Regions from separate parts of the Roseibium sp. QJM3NY_11 genome, predicted to be linked through region 2. Evidence: predicted binding sites of a transcription regulator. Region 2 holds the regulator's gene; each other region holds the start of a gene.

The links. The regulator PhoB, encoded in region 2, activates phosphate uptake and scavenging genes when phosphate is short. The targets are predictions, from matches to a motif close to TGTCATNNANCTGTCAT.
Region 1: the regulator PhoB is predicted to act here: its motif matches at 1,562-1,578, upstream of phnC (phosphonate ABC transporter ATP-binding protein).
Region 3: the regulator PhoB is predicted to act here: its motif matches at 1,926-1,942, upstream of olsB (l-ornithine N(alpha)-acyltransferase).

The regions. Positions count from the first base shown of each region.
Region 1 is NZ_CM149660.1:2,668,055-2,671,328, reverse strand. It holds gene phnC (phosphonate ABC transporter ATP-binding protein) at 1-607, opposite strand, end outside; gene phnD (phosphate/phosphite/phosphonate ABC transporter substrate-binding protein) at 604-1,476, opposite strand; gene phnC (phosphonate ABC transporter ATP-binding protein) at 1,775-2,596, shown strand; gene phnD (phosphonate ABC transporter substrate-binding protein) at 2,684-3,274, shown strand, end outside.
Region 2 is NZ_CM149660.1:4,716,782-4,720,055, forward strand. It holds gene AC0VX3_RS21615 (acetylornithine transaminase) at 1-249, opposite strand, end outside; gene AC0VX3_RS21620 (GcrA family cell cycle regulator) at 685-1,215, shown strand; gene phoB (phosphate regulon transcriptional regulator PhoB) at 1,289-1,987, opposite strand; gene phoU (phosphate signaling complex protein PhoU) at 2,179-2,871, opposite strand; gene pstB (phosphate ABC transporter ATP-binding protein PstB) at 2,904-3,274, opposite strand, start outside.
Region 3 is NZ_CM149660.1:282,753-286,026, forward strand. It holds gene AC0VX3_RS01215 (transglycosylase domain-containing protein) at 1-611, opposite strand, end outside; gene olsB (l-ornithine N(alpha)-acyltransferase) at 838-1,704, opposite strand; gene AC0VX3_RS01225 (hybrid sensor histidine kinase/response regulator) at 2,061-3,274, opposite strand, start outside.

The sequences.
Region 1 (3,274 bases), 2.0 Mb from region 2:
CCACGGGCTCGTCCGCCACGATCATCCTGGGCTGCTGCATCAGGGCCCGGGCGATCGCAACCCTCTGCGACTGACCGCCGGAGAGCTGATCGGCGCGTTTGGCCGCATGATCGGCCAGCCCCACCCGCTCAAGGCACGCCATTGCCCGTTCGCGCAGTTCGGACCGCGCAAACACCTGGGACCATCCGCGCAGCCCGCCGGAGCGGCCCAGATTGCCGTGGAGCACGTTGGTCAGTGCGGACACACGCGGCACCAGATTGTGTTTCTGGAAGACGAACCCGACATCGGCCCGAACCTTTCTGAGCTGCCGCGAATGCGCCGAGGAGATATCCTCGTCAAACAGGGCCAGCGACCCGGCTTCAGGCTCGACAAGCCTGAGCGCGCACCGCAAAGCGGTGGACTTGCCCGCACCGTTGGAGCCGATCAGAGCGACCGCCTCGCGCCGGCGCACCGAAAAGGAGACGCCGCGGAGCACCTCACGGTCCTTGCCGAAGGATTTGCGCAATCCCTCGACCCTGAGCTCGCATGGGGCCTCGGAACTCCCGGGCTGCGGCACGGCCACCGGCGCCTGGGCGTCGGCGGCACGAAGTTGGGCACTCGGCATCATTCGCCGATGAAGTTGTCGTATTGCGGGAACCCGGCGGTCGTGTACATGGACCTGACGAGACCGTAGGCACCGTCCTCGATCGCAACCAGATCCATGCCGGAATACTTGTCGTTTTCCTCATGCTGCATGATCGCGGCGATGATCGCTTCCTTGTTGTCGAGGATCGCGTCGCGGACGCCTTCGGCCGTCGCCGGATCCACATGGGCGGCAACCATCAGCATGTCGTTCGGCAGGTCGCCGGACCGGGCCACCACACGGAAGAACCCGTTCGGCACGCTGTCGTCCTTGTTGCGCACGTTCAGCCAGGAATTGTGGTTGGTGCCGATGGCCGCCACGTCGCCTTTCTTCAGGGCTTCATGGGCAATGTTGCGCGACGTGTGCAGCTTGTCGACATCCTTGACCGGGTCGACGCCGTAGTCCGCCATGAGCTGCATCGGGCACAGCATGTTGGAGGTGGAGCCGATGTCACCGAAGGCGACCTTCTTGCCCTTGAGATCCGCAGGGCGGGTGATGCCGCTGTCGGCGCGCACCACGATCGCGCAGTAATAATCGGGACGGCCGAGACCGATCAGCGGCGTGGCTTCGGTCAACGTGTTGATGACGATGTATTCCGCCGGGCCGGTGACGACAAAATCGACGCGCTTGGCGCGCAGTGCCTCGGCGGCGGCCGTGCGGCTGGTGACCGGGAAGAATTCGAACGTGTGATCGGTCGCGTTTTCAAGGGCCTCCTTGAAAGGGGCCCATTCGACCTGAAGACGCTCCAGGCCTTCCACATCCGTGACGGCCAGTTTGAAGGTGTCGGCAAAGGATGAAGACAGGGAAACGGCGAGAGCGGCGGCGGTGACCGCGGCGAATTTCAGAAAGCGCATATCGGGAACTCCGTGTGTGGCCGGTGCAAAGCCGGCAAGGCAACGGAAACGTAACGACAAGGGCGGCGCTGAAAGTGAACGTATTATGTAAATTGGACGACAATTACAAAGAGGATCGAAGCAAAAAATTTCCGAAAATTATTTTATCAATAAAAAATTGAACCATAACTTGGACTTATTATTTTTACGGCAAATAATATTCTGAAGACCGTCGCAAAACTTCATAAAAGTATAATCGTATAGACATCTGCCAAGGACGGTTTCTTGCTATGTCGCTCTCCGTTTCCAGGAGGTGTGCATGCTGGTCATTGAGCAATTGTCAAAAGAGTTCGGCAACCTGGTTGCGGTTGATGGAGTGTCGCTGGCGATCCCGCAGGGACAGATGATCGGGGTCATCGGCCGGTCGGGCGCCGGCAAGTCAACGCTGCTGCGCATGATCAACCGGCTCACCGATCCGAGCCGGGGCACCATCATCAACGAGGGCCGCAACATCACGGCGCTGCGCGGACGCGACCTGCGCCTGTGGCGGGCCTCCTGCGCCATGATCTTCCAGCAGTTCAATCTGGTGGAGCGCATGGACGTGCTGACCAACGTGATGGTCGGCCGGATTGCGCATACCGGGTTTGTCCGGGCCATGACGCGCTCCTTCACGGACGAGGATCGTGCCCGGGCCATCGAGGCGCTGGACCGGCTCGACCTGGTACCGCAGGCGCTTCAGCGCGCGGGCACGCTGTCAGGCGGCCAGCAGCAGCGGGTCGCGATCGCCAAAGCACTGGTCCAAAACCCGCGCATCATGCTCGCCGACGAGCCTATTGCCTCCCTCGACCCGGCAAACGCCACGCGGGTCATGGATGCGCTGCGCGAGATCAACAGAACCGACGGGCTGACTGTGCTGGTGAACCTGCACACGCTGGACACGGCCCGCGCCTGTTGCGACCGGATCATCGCCATGCGTGCCGGGCAGGTCCATTTCGACGGACCGCCGGATGCCCTTACCAGCGAAAAGGTTCGCGCGATCTACGGCTCGAACGACCTGTCGGCACCTATCGACGAGGCCGTCACCTCCACGTCCATGACACCTGCTACGCCCCGGCCGGCCAGACAGGCCGCCGGGGCCTGACCCGCGGGAGCGGTTGACCGCTCGCGCATCCCTGGAGCGGCCGCGGCCGCGCACCCGCCGGAGACCCCGGCGACAAGGAGCATCACCATGAAGGCCATTCTCGCAGCAGCAGTGTCCACTGCCGTTCTGGCAGCCTCCCCGGCCCTGGCGGACAGCTGGAAAGATCAGTACAAGACCATCAAGTTCGGCATCCTGTCCGGCGAAAACGAAAAGGACCGGATCGCCCGCTACACGCCTTTCGAAAAATACCTGGAACGCGAGCTCGGCGTCGAAGTCGATATCTTCACCGCCGGCTCCTATGACGGCGTGATCCAGGCGATCGCCGCCGACCAGATCGAATTCGCCTTCTTCGGCTCGTCGTCCTATGCCGCCGCCTACACCGAAACCGACGGCGGTGTCGTTCCGCTGGTATCACGGCTGCAGAAGGACGGTTCCACCGGCTATTTCTCTGTCGTCGCCGTGCGCTGCGACAGCGGCTACAAGTCGCTTGAGGACCTCAAGGGCAAGACCCTCGCCTTCGCCGATCCGGACAGCACCTCCGGCTACGCCGTGCCCTATTTCAACCTGGCCAAACAGGGTTTCGACCCGAAGAGCTATTTCGCCGCGACGCCGTTCTCCGGCGCGCACGAGACCGGCGTGCTCGGCGTCCACAACAAGCAGTATGATGCGGCCGCCACC
Region 2 (3,274 bases):
GCACAGCCGCCGGGCCAGGCGTTCCCCTTCCGGGATCTGGTGCAGGTTGGAAACGTGCCAGAGCTTGCCGGCCTGCTCCTGCAGCGCCTTGACCAGATGTGGGTGGCTGTGTCCGAGCGCGTTCACCGCAACCCCGGAGCCGCAATCGAGGAATCGTCGGCCGTCTGCCGTCACCAGCCAGACACCTTCCCCGTGATCGAATGCCAGTTCCGATCTTGCGTAATTCCCGAACAATGCGGTCGCGGACATAACCTCGTTGAACTCCTCAAAAACGGCCGATTCTTCAGCGTCACCGTGACGCCGCAAGGCACCTGCAAACGGTGCGCCCGGCCAAAACGCAACGTGCCGCCCGATAAGGCGGCACGCAGCAGTTTTCTTATACACTGCCCCCACCATGGACTGTCAATGGAAATGCGCCGCGGCGCTCCGACAGCGCGCGAATGGCAAATTCCTCAAAATTCTCAAGTACCTCGCCATAATTGGGGAAAAGTCGGTTCATCCCCAACTGGATTTGGGTGAACGGTTGCCTGACAAATTAACGTTATTGTAACCTCTGGGACATCACACACGAGATCTCGTGCGGCAAATCATCAAGAGGCACTAGATATGCCATCCTTAGGCGCGACTACGTGCGCTTAACACGAGGTTAATGGCTGCAGGGCAGCCCAAGAAAAGGGTGCGGCAATGAGTTGGACAAACGACCGGGTTGAGCTTCTCAAGAAGCTTTGGAGCGACGGATTGAGCGCGAGCCAGATCGCAGGCGAGCTGGGTGGTGTCACGCGCAACGCCGTCATCGGCAAGGTGCACCGTCTGGGCCTGTCCGGCCGGGCCAAATCAACCTCTTCCAGCGCGAAGCCGCGGCGGGCCCGTCCCGCTTCGACCGGTGCCGCAACGCCGAAGAGACCCGCCCAGCAACCGCAATCCATCGGCGCGACGGCGCTGAAAGCAGATTTTGCTCCGGCCCCGGCCATCGTACCCAAGCCGGCCGTTGAGCCGATTGCGGATCTTGTGCCGATCTCGCAGCGGGCAAGTATTCTGACGCTTACGGAGCGGACCTGCAAATGGCCGATCGGCGATCCGGCGACCGATGATTTCTATTTCTGCGGCCGCCAGTCCGACCCCAGCGTTCCCTATTGCACCCATCACTGCAAGATCGCCTACCAGCCCATGGCCGACCGCCGCCGCGATCGCAAGGTTGTCGCCCAGGCGGGCTGACCGCAGACATCGCGTTCCCATACAGCAAAAACCCGCCGACATGGCGGGTTTTTTCGTATCAGGCTGCCGCGTTTCAGGCGGAGACGGTGAACTGATCGTTGAAGGCATAGCCCGCACCCCGGACGGTCCGGATCGGGTCCTTGGCCTTGCCCTTGTTGAGAGCCTTGCGCAAACGGCCGACATGCACATCGACCGTGCGTTCGTCGACGTAGACGTCATGACCCCAGACACCGTCCAGCAACTGCTCGCGGGAGAACACCCGGCCCGGAGACGTCATCAGGAATTCCAGCAGCCGGAATTCTGTCGGACCCAGGTGGATTTCCTTGGCATTGCGACGCACACGGTGGGTTTCCCGGTCCAGCTCGATGTCTCCGGACCGCAGCATGGTGGAGACCACTTCCGGACTGGCCCGGCGCAGGATCGCCCGCACGCGCGCCATCAATTCCGGTACGGAGAACGGCTTGACGACATAATCGTCGGCGCCGGTGGACAAGCCCCGAATTCGCTCCGCTTCTTCACCCCGCGCCGTGAGCATGATCACGGGCAGCCGCTCCGTGTCCTCGCGTGCGCGCAGCCTGCGGCACAGCTCGATGCCTGACAACCCCGGCAGCATCCAGTCGAGCAGAAGAAGGTCGGGCTGGCTTTCCCGAAGCCGGATTTCGGCCTCGTCACCCCGGACACACGCTTCGACAGCGTAGCCCTCTGCTTCCAGATTGTATCTTAGTAGAAGGCTGAGGGGTTCTTCGTCTTCAACGATGAGCACCTTCGGCATACATCTCGCTCCAATTTCGGCAACCGGCGCAACAGGTCCCTGACCTGGCGCCGGCCGGTTCTTTTTCCGTGATCAATCTCGACGGAACCTTACGTATCGTGCTTGCGTCTGACCGGGCACGAAATGCTTTGCGACTTGTGACCCGGTCAACATTCGGGTGTCCGTTCGCTTCCGATTGAACCTTTGGTGACCTAGGCGCCGGTTTCGTCGACTTTCGCACGGTCTTCCGGCAAACGGTCGCCTGTGACCATGTAATAGACGTTCTCGGCAATGTTGGTCGCATGATCGCCGATCCGCTCGATGTTCTTTGCGCAGAACAGCAGATGGACGCATTGGGTGATCACCCGCGGATCTTCCATCATGTAGGTCAGCAGCTCGCGGAACAAAGACGTATAGATGGCGTCGATTTCCGCGTCGGCTTCCTGTACGCGGCGGGCTTCCTCCGCGTCCTTGCGCGCATAGGCATCCAGCACCCGCTTGAGCTGCGCGAGGGCAAGCTCCGTCATGTGCTCGACACCGATCGCAAGCTTCTTGGACTGCAGGTCGCTGTCGATCGCGATGGCCCGTTTGGCGACGTTCTTCGCCAGATCACCGACACGCTCCAGATCGTTGGAGATGCGGGTTGCCGCGGTGATCTCGCGAAGGTCCTGGCCCATCGGTTGACGGCGCGCGATCAACTCGATCAGCTTGCTTTCGACTTCCTGCTGAAGACGGTCCAGACGGGCGTCCTTGTCGATCGTCGACCTCGCCAGCTCCAAATCCTGGGAAACCAGTGCGGAAATGGCGTCGGCAAACGCCTTTTCGGCCAGTCCACCCATTTCGGCGACCTTGCCGGCCATGGCCGTCAGTTCTTCATCATAAGCCGAGACTGTATGTTCAGCCATTCTGTAGTCCCCTTGAGATTTACGGAAATCGCCTAGCCGAAGCGGCCAGTGATGTAGTCCTGTGTACGTTTGTCTTTCGGATTGGTGAAGATGTCTTCTGTCAGACCTTCCTCAACCAGCACGCCGAGGTGGAAGAATGCGGTACGCTGAGACACGCGGGCGGCCTGCTGCATGGAGTGCGTCACGATCACGATCGTGAAGTTCTCGCGCAGTTCGTCGATCAGTTCTTCCACCTTGGCCGTGGCGATCGGATCAAGCGCCGAACACGGCTCATCCATCAGGATCACTTCCGGGCTGACGGCGATCGCACGGGCAATGCACAGACGCTGCTGCTGACCACCGGACATGCCGGTGCCCGGCTCGTCCAGGCGGTTCTTCACTTCTTCCCAAAGACCGGCTTTCT
Region 3 (3,274 bases), 1.4 Mb from region 2:
TCGAGACCGAAATGGGACCGGTAGCGGCGGTCCTCGATGGCGATCACTGCGTTGGCCAGATAGGGCGGCAACTGTTCCAGACGCACGGCTTCGCCGCCGGTGTCGCCGCGGTTGGCGATCAGCGCGCCATTGGAGGCAACGATCTTGACGTTGGGCGGCCGGGCCGGCACCTGCCATTCGGAGGTCGGCGGCAGGAAGGCGGCGTAGTAGCCGACCACGCAGACCACCGCGATCGTGCCCCAGATGCCGAGCACCATGCTCCAGTAGACGCCGCGCTTGAGCAGCCGTCCCAGCGCGGCGGGAAGCTGAAAACGACGGGTCCGTTTGCGGCTGCGCCGCTTGGCACCGGAGCGTCCGCCCCGGGCACGGCTCTTGCCGGTGCCAGCTCCGGTTTTGGCCCCGGATTTGGCTGGCTTGCGCGCGGGAGACGCGGGTTTTTTCGGAGCGGTTTTCTTCTTGGCGGCAGGTTTGCGGGACTTCGCCTTGCCGGAAGATTTTGAAGCGGGCGCAGCCGGGCGGTCCTGCGGTTTCAGCCGCAGGTCAAGCAGGCTGCTGCCCGACTGTCCGAATGTCGGTTCAACACGCGGCTGGCGTTTCGCCCGAGGCGCCATTGATCCCTTTTCCCTACTCCATACCAAACCGGGTCGGCGTTCGCCGGCCAAGGACCGGGTTCCCCGGGGATGATTCTAGAGTGAGGTGATTTAAGGGGGCGTTAAGGCTACCGAAATTCGCAGACCCGGGCCGGAGCAGCCGATTGACCCGCCGGCACACCGGTTCCGGTGCGCGTTTCGCCTGGCCGCAAGGACATGCGGGAAGCCTGTGACCAGCCGGACGGCTCTAGCTGGAGTAGCGGCTTGCGTCAGCGCCGTAGTAGTTGACGTAGCGCGTGTTGAGTTCGGACACCGGCATGATGATCAGCACGTCCGTGGTGCCGAACTGGTGATCGATGACGGCGCCATCGCCGATGAAGGCGCCAAGGCGCAGATACCCCTTGACCAGCGGCGGCAGGGCACGCAGCGCTTCCCTGGAGTTGACCTGTTCGGCCGGCAGGCGGTTCATGTCCACATAGCGGTCTGCCACCGCGCGCACGCGCCATTCTTCCGGGGCGCGGGCATTGTGGTGCAGGAAGGACAACTGGCCGGCGAGCGTGTCGGGACAGATGCCCTCGATCGACGCGCAGCCAAGCATCACGTCGATCTTGTGGCGCAGAACATAGGCCCAGATCCCGTGCCAGAGCAGCTCGACGGTTTTCTTGTTGCGGTAGGGTTTCAGCACGCAGGAGCGACCGAGTTCCATGAACCGCTTGTCCGGATTGGCATCGATCAGGGCCTGAATGTCGTATTCGGCGGCGGTGTAGAAACCACCGTTCCGGTCCGCCATTTCCTGACGCAGGATCCGGTAGGTGCCGACGATTTCCGGTTTCAGCCGGCCAAGCTTGTTGCGCTTCAGCGAAGCGTGATCGACGACGAGCAGATGATCGCAATAAGCATCGAACGGATCGGCATCCCGGCGGGTCGCAAGGGTGTGTGCGTCGGGAATGGCCGACATTTCCTCGTAGAAAACCTCGTAGCGGAGACGCTGCGCCTTTTTGACTTCCTTGAAGTTCCGGGCCATGCGGACTTCAAGCGACCCGATTCGGCCAAGTGTTTCGCCGGTCTTGACAGGGGTGCGGAGCGCGGTGCCGGGACGCTGAACGTTCGCCATGTTTGCGTCGGGGCGCATTGCAGGCGTGAATTTGCGGACCAGATTCCTCGGAGAAAACAGTCCTTGCCGCATTATGGACATTCCACCCTCATGTCTTCCCATTGGCGCACATCGATCGGTCTCTGAGGCTATTGACTGATTCACCCGCCAATTTACCTACGCGGGAACAACAATCCCCGGCCCGGTGGCTGTGCTTGGACCACGCCGTAGAACATACTATTCCGACAACCGGATGACACCAGATTTTTTTCCCGTGCCTTGCCGGCACGCAGGATACGCCTGTTCGCGGGGGTTGGTATTACACGGCAGGGTCCGTCGGTGGATGTTCACGGACACGCGAGACCGCGGCACATTCCTCAGGCGCGGCCAACTTCGGACAGGGCATCCGAAATGGCTTCGACGGACAGCGGTTTGGTCAGATAGCCCGCCGCCCCGACTTCCGCCGCCTTGTCGCGGGCATCCTTCATGACATCGGCCGTGACGATCAGCACCGGCACAGCCGGGCGGCCTTCGGCCTGTTCATCCGCGCGGATCTGGCGGATCGCCTGAAATCCGTCGAGGCCGGGCATGTGGAGATCCATCAGGATGGCGTCGTAGGACCCGTCCGCTGCCGCCTCGACCGCCCTCTCGCCGTCAACAACCATGACAGGCACATGGCCGAGCTTGCGCAGCATCGCCTCGCTGAGGAGCCGGTTGATATCGTTGTCTTCGGCAACAAGCAGGCGCAAGGGCCGCGCGGGCATCTTGTAGCGGCTGGACAGGAAGCTGTTGCTCAGCGGTTCGGCGCTGACATCCCAGGCGTGGTCCATGCCTTCGTCGCCCAGCAGGCCCGAGAAGATCTGGACCAGAGTCTCGATGCGCACCGGCCTGATCAGATAGGCCGCGTAGCCGGCTGCGCGCAGGTTCTCCAGGCGCTCACGCTCCGGCGGCGCGATCATGACGATGGCGGGTGCCCTGCATCCCGTCAGCCGCGCGGAGGCGAGCCAGCCGCCGCTGTCGGAGAGCGCCCCGTTGTCGACGATCAGAAGGTCCGCGCTCGCAAGGCAGGTGTCGAGTTCGGGATTGCCGGGGGCCAGCACCTTCACTTCGGCCTGATGCTGTTGCAGGCGCCCGGCCAGCAGCGGGCATTCGATCCGGCTGTTGCTGACAAAAACGATCCTGCGGCCCACGACCTGCTCCAGACGCTGGTCCCTGTCCGCCAACAGACTTTCGGGAACCGGCAAGGAGACACGGAAATGGGCGCCGCCTCCGCCGGCAGGCCGGGCCGAAATTTCACCGCCCATGAGGCCCGCGAGCCGCTGCGCGATCGCCAGGCCAAGCCCGGTACCGCCAAACTTGCGGGCAGGGCCGTGGTCGACCTGTTCGAATTCCTGGAACAGGCGTCCGGCTTCTTCCGCATCGAAGCCGATCCCGGTGTCGCGCACATCTATGTCCAGAAAACTGCCGCCTTCCGGGTTGGGCCGTCCGCTCAGTTCGATCGCAACGCCGCCCTCGTCGGTGAACTTGACGCCGTTGCCGATCAGGTTGAACAGGATCTGGCGCACACGTGTCGCGTCCAGCGAGACCTCTT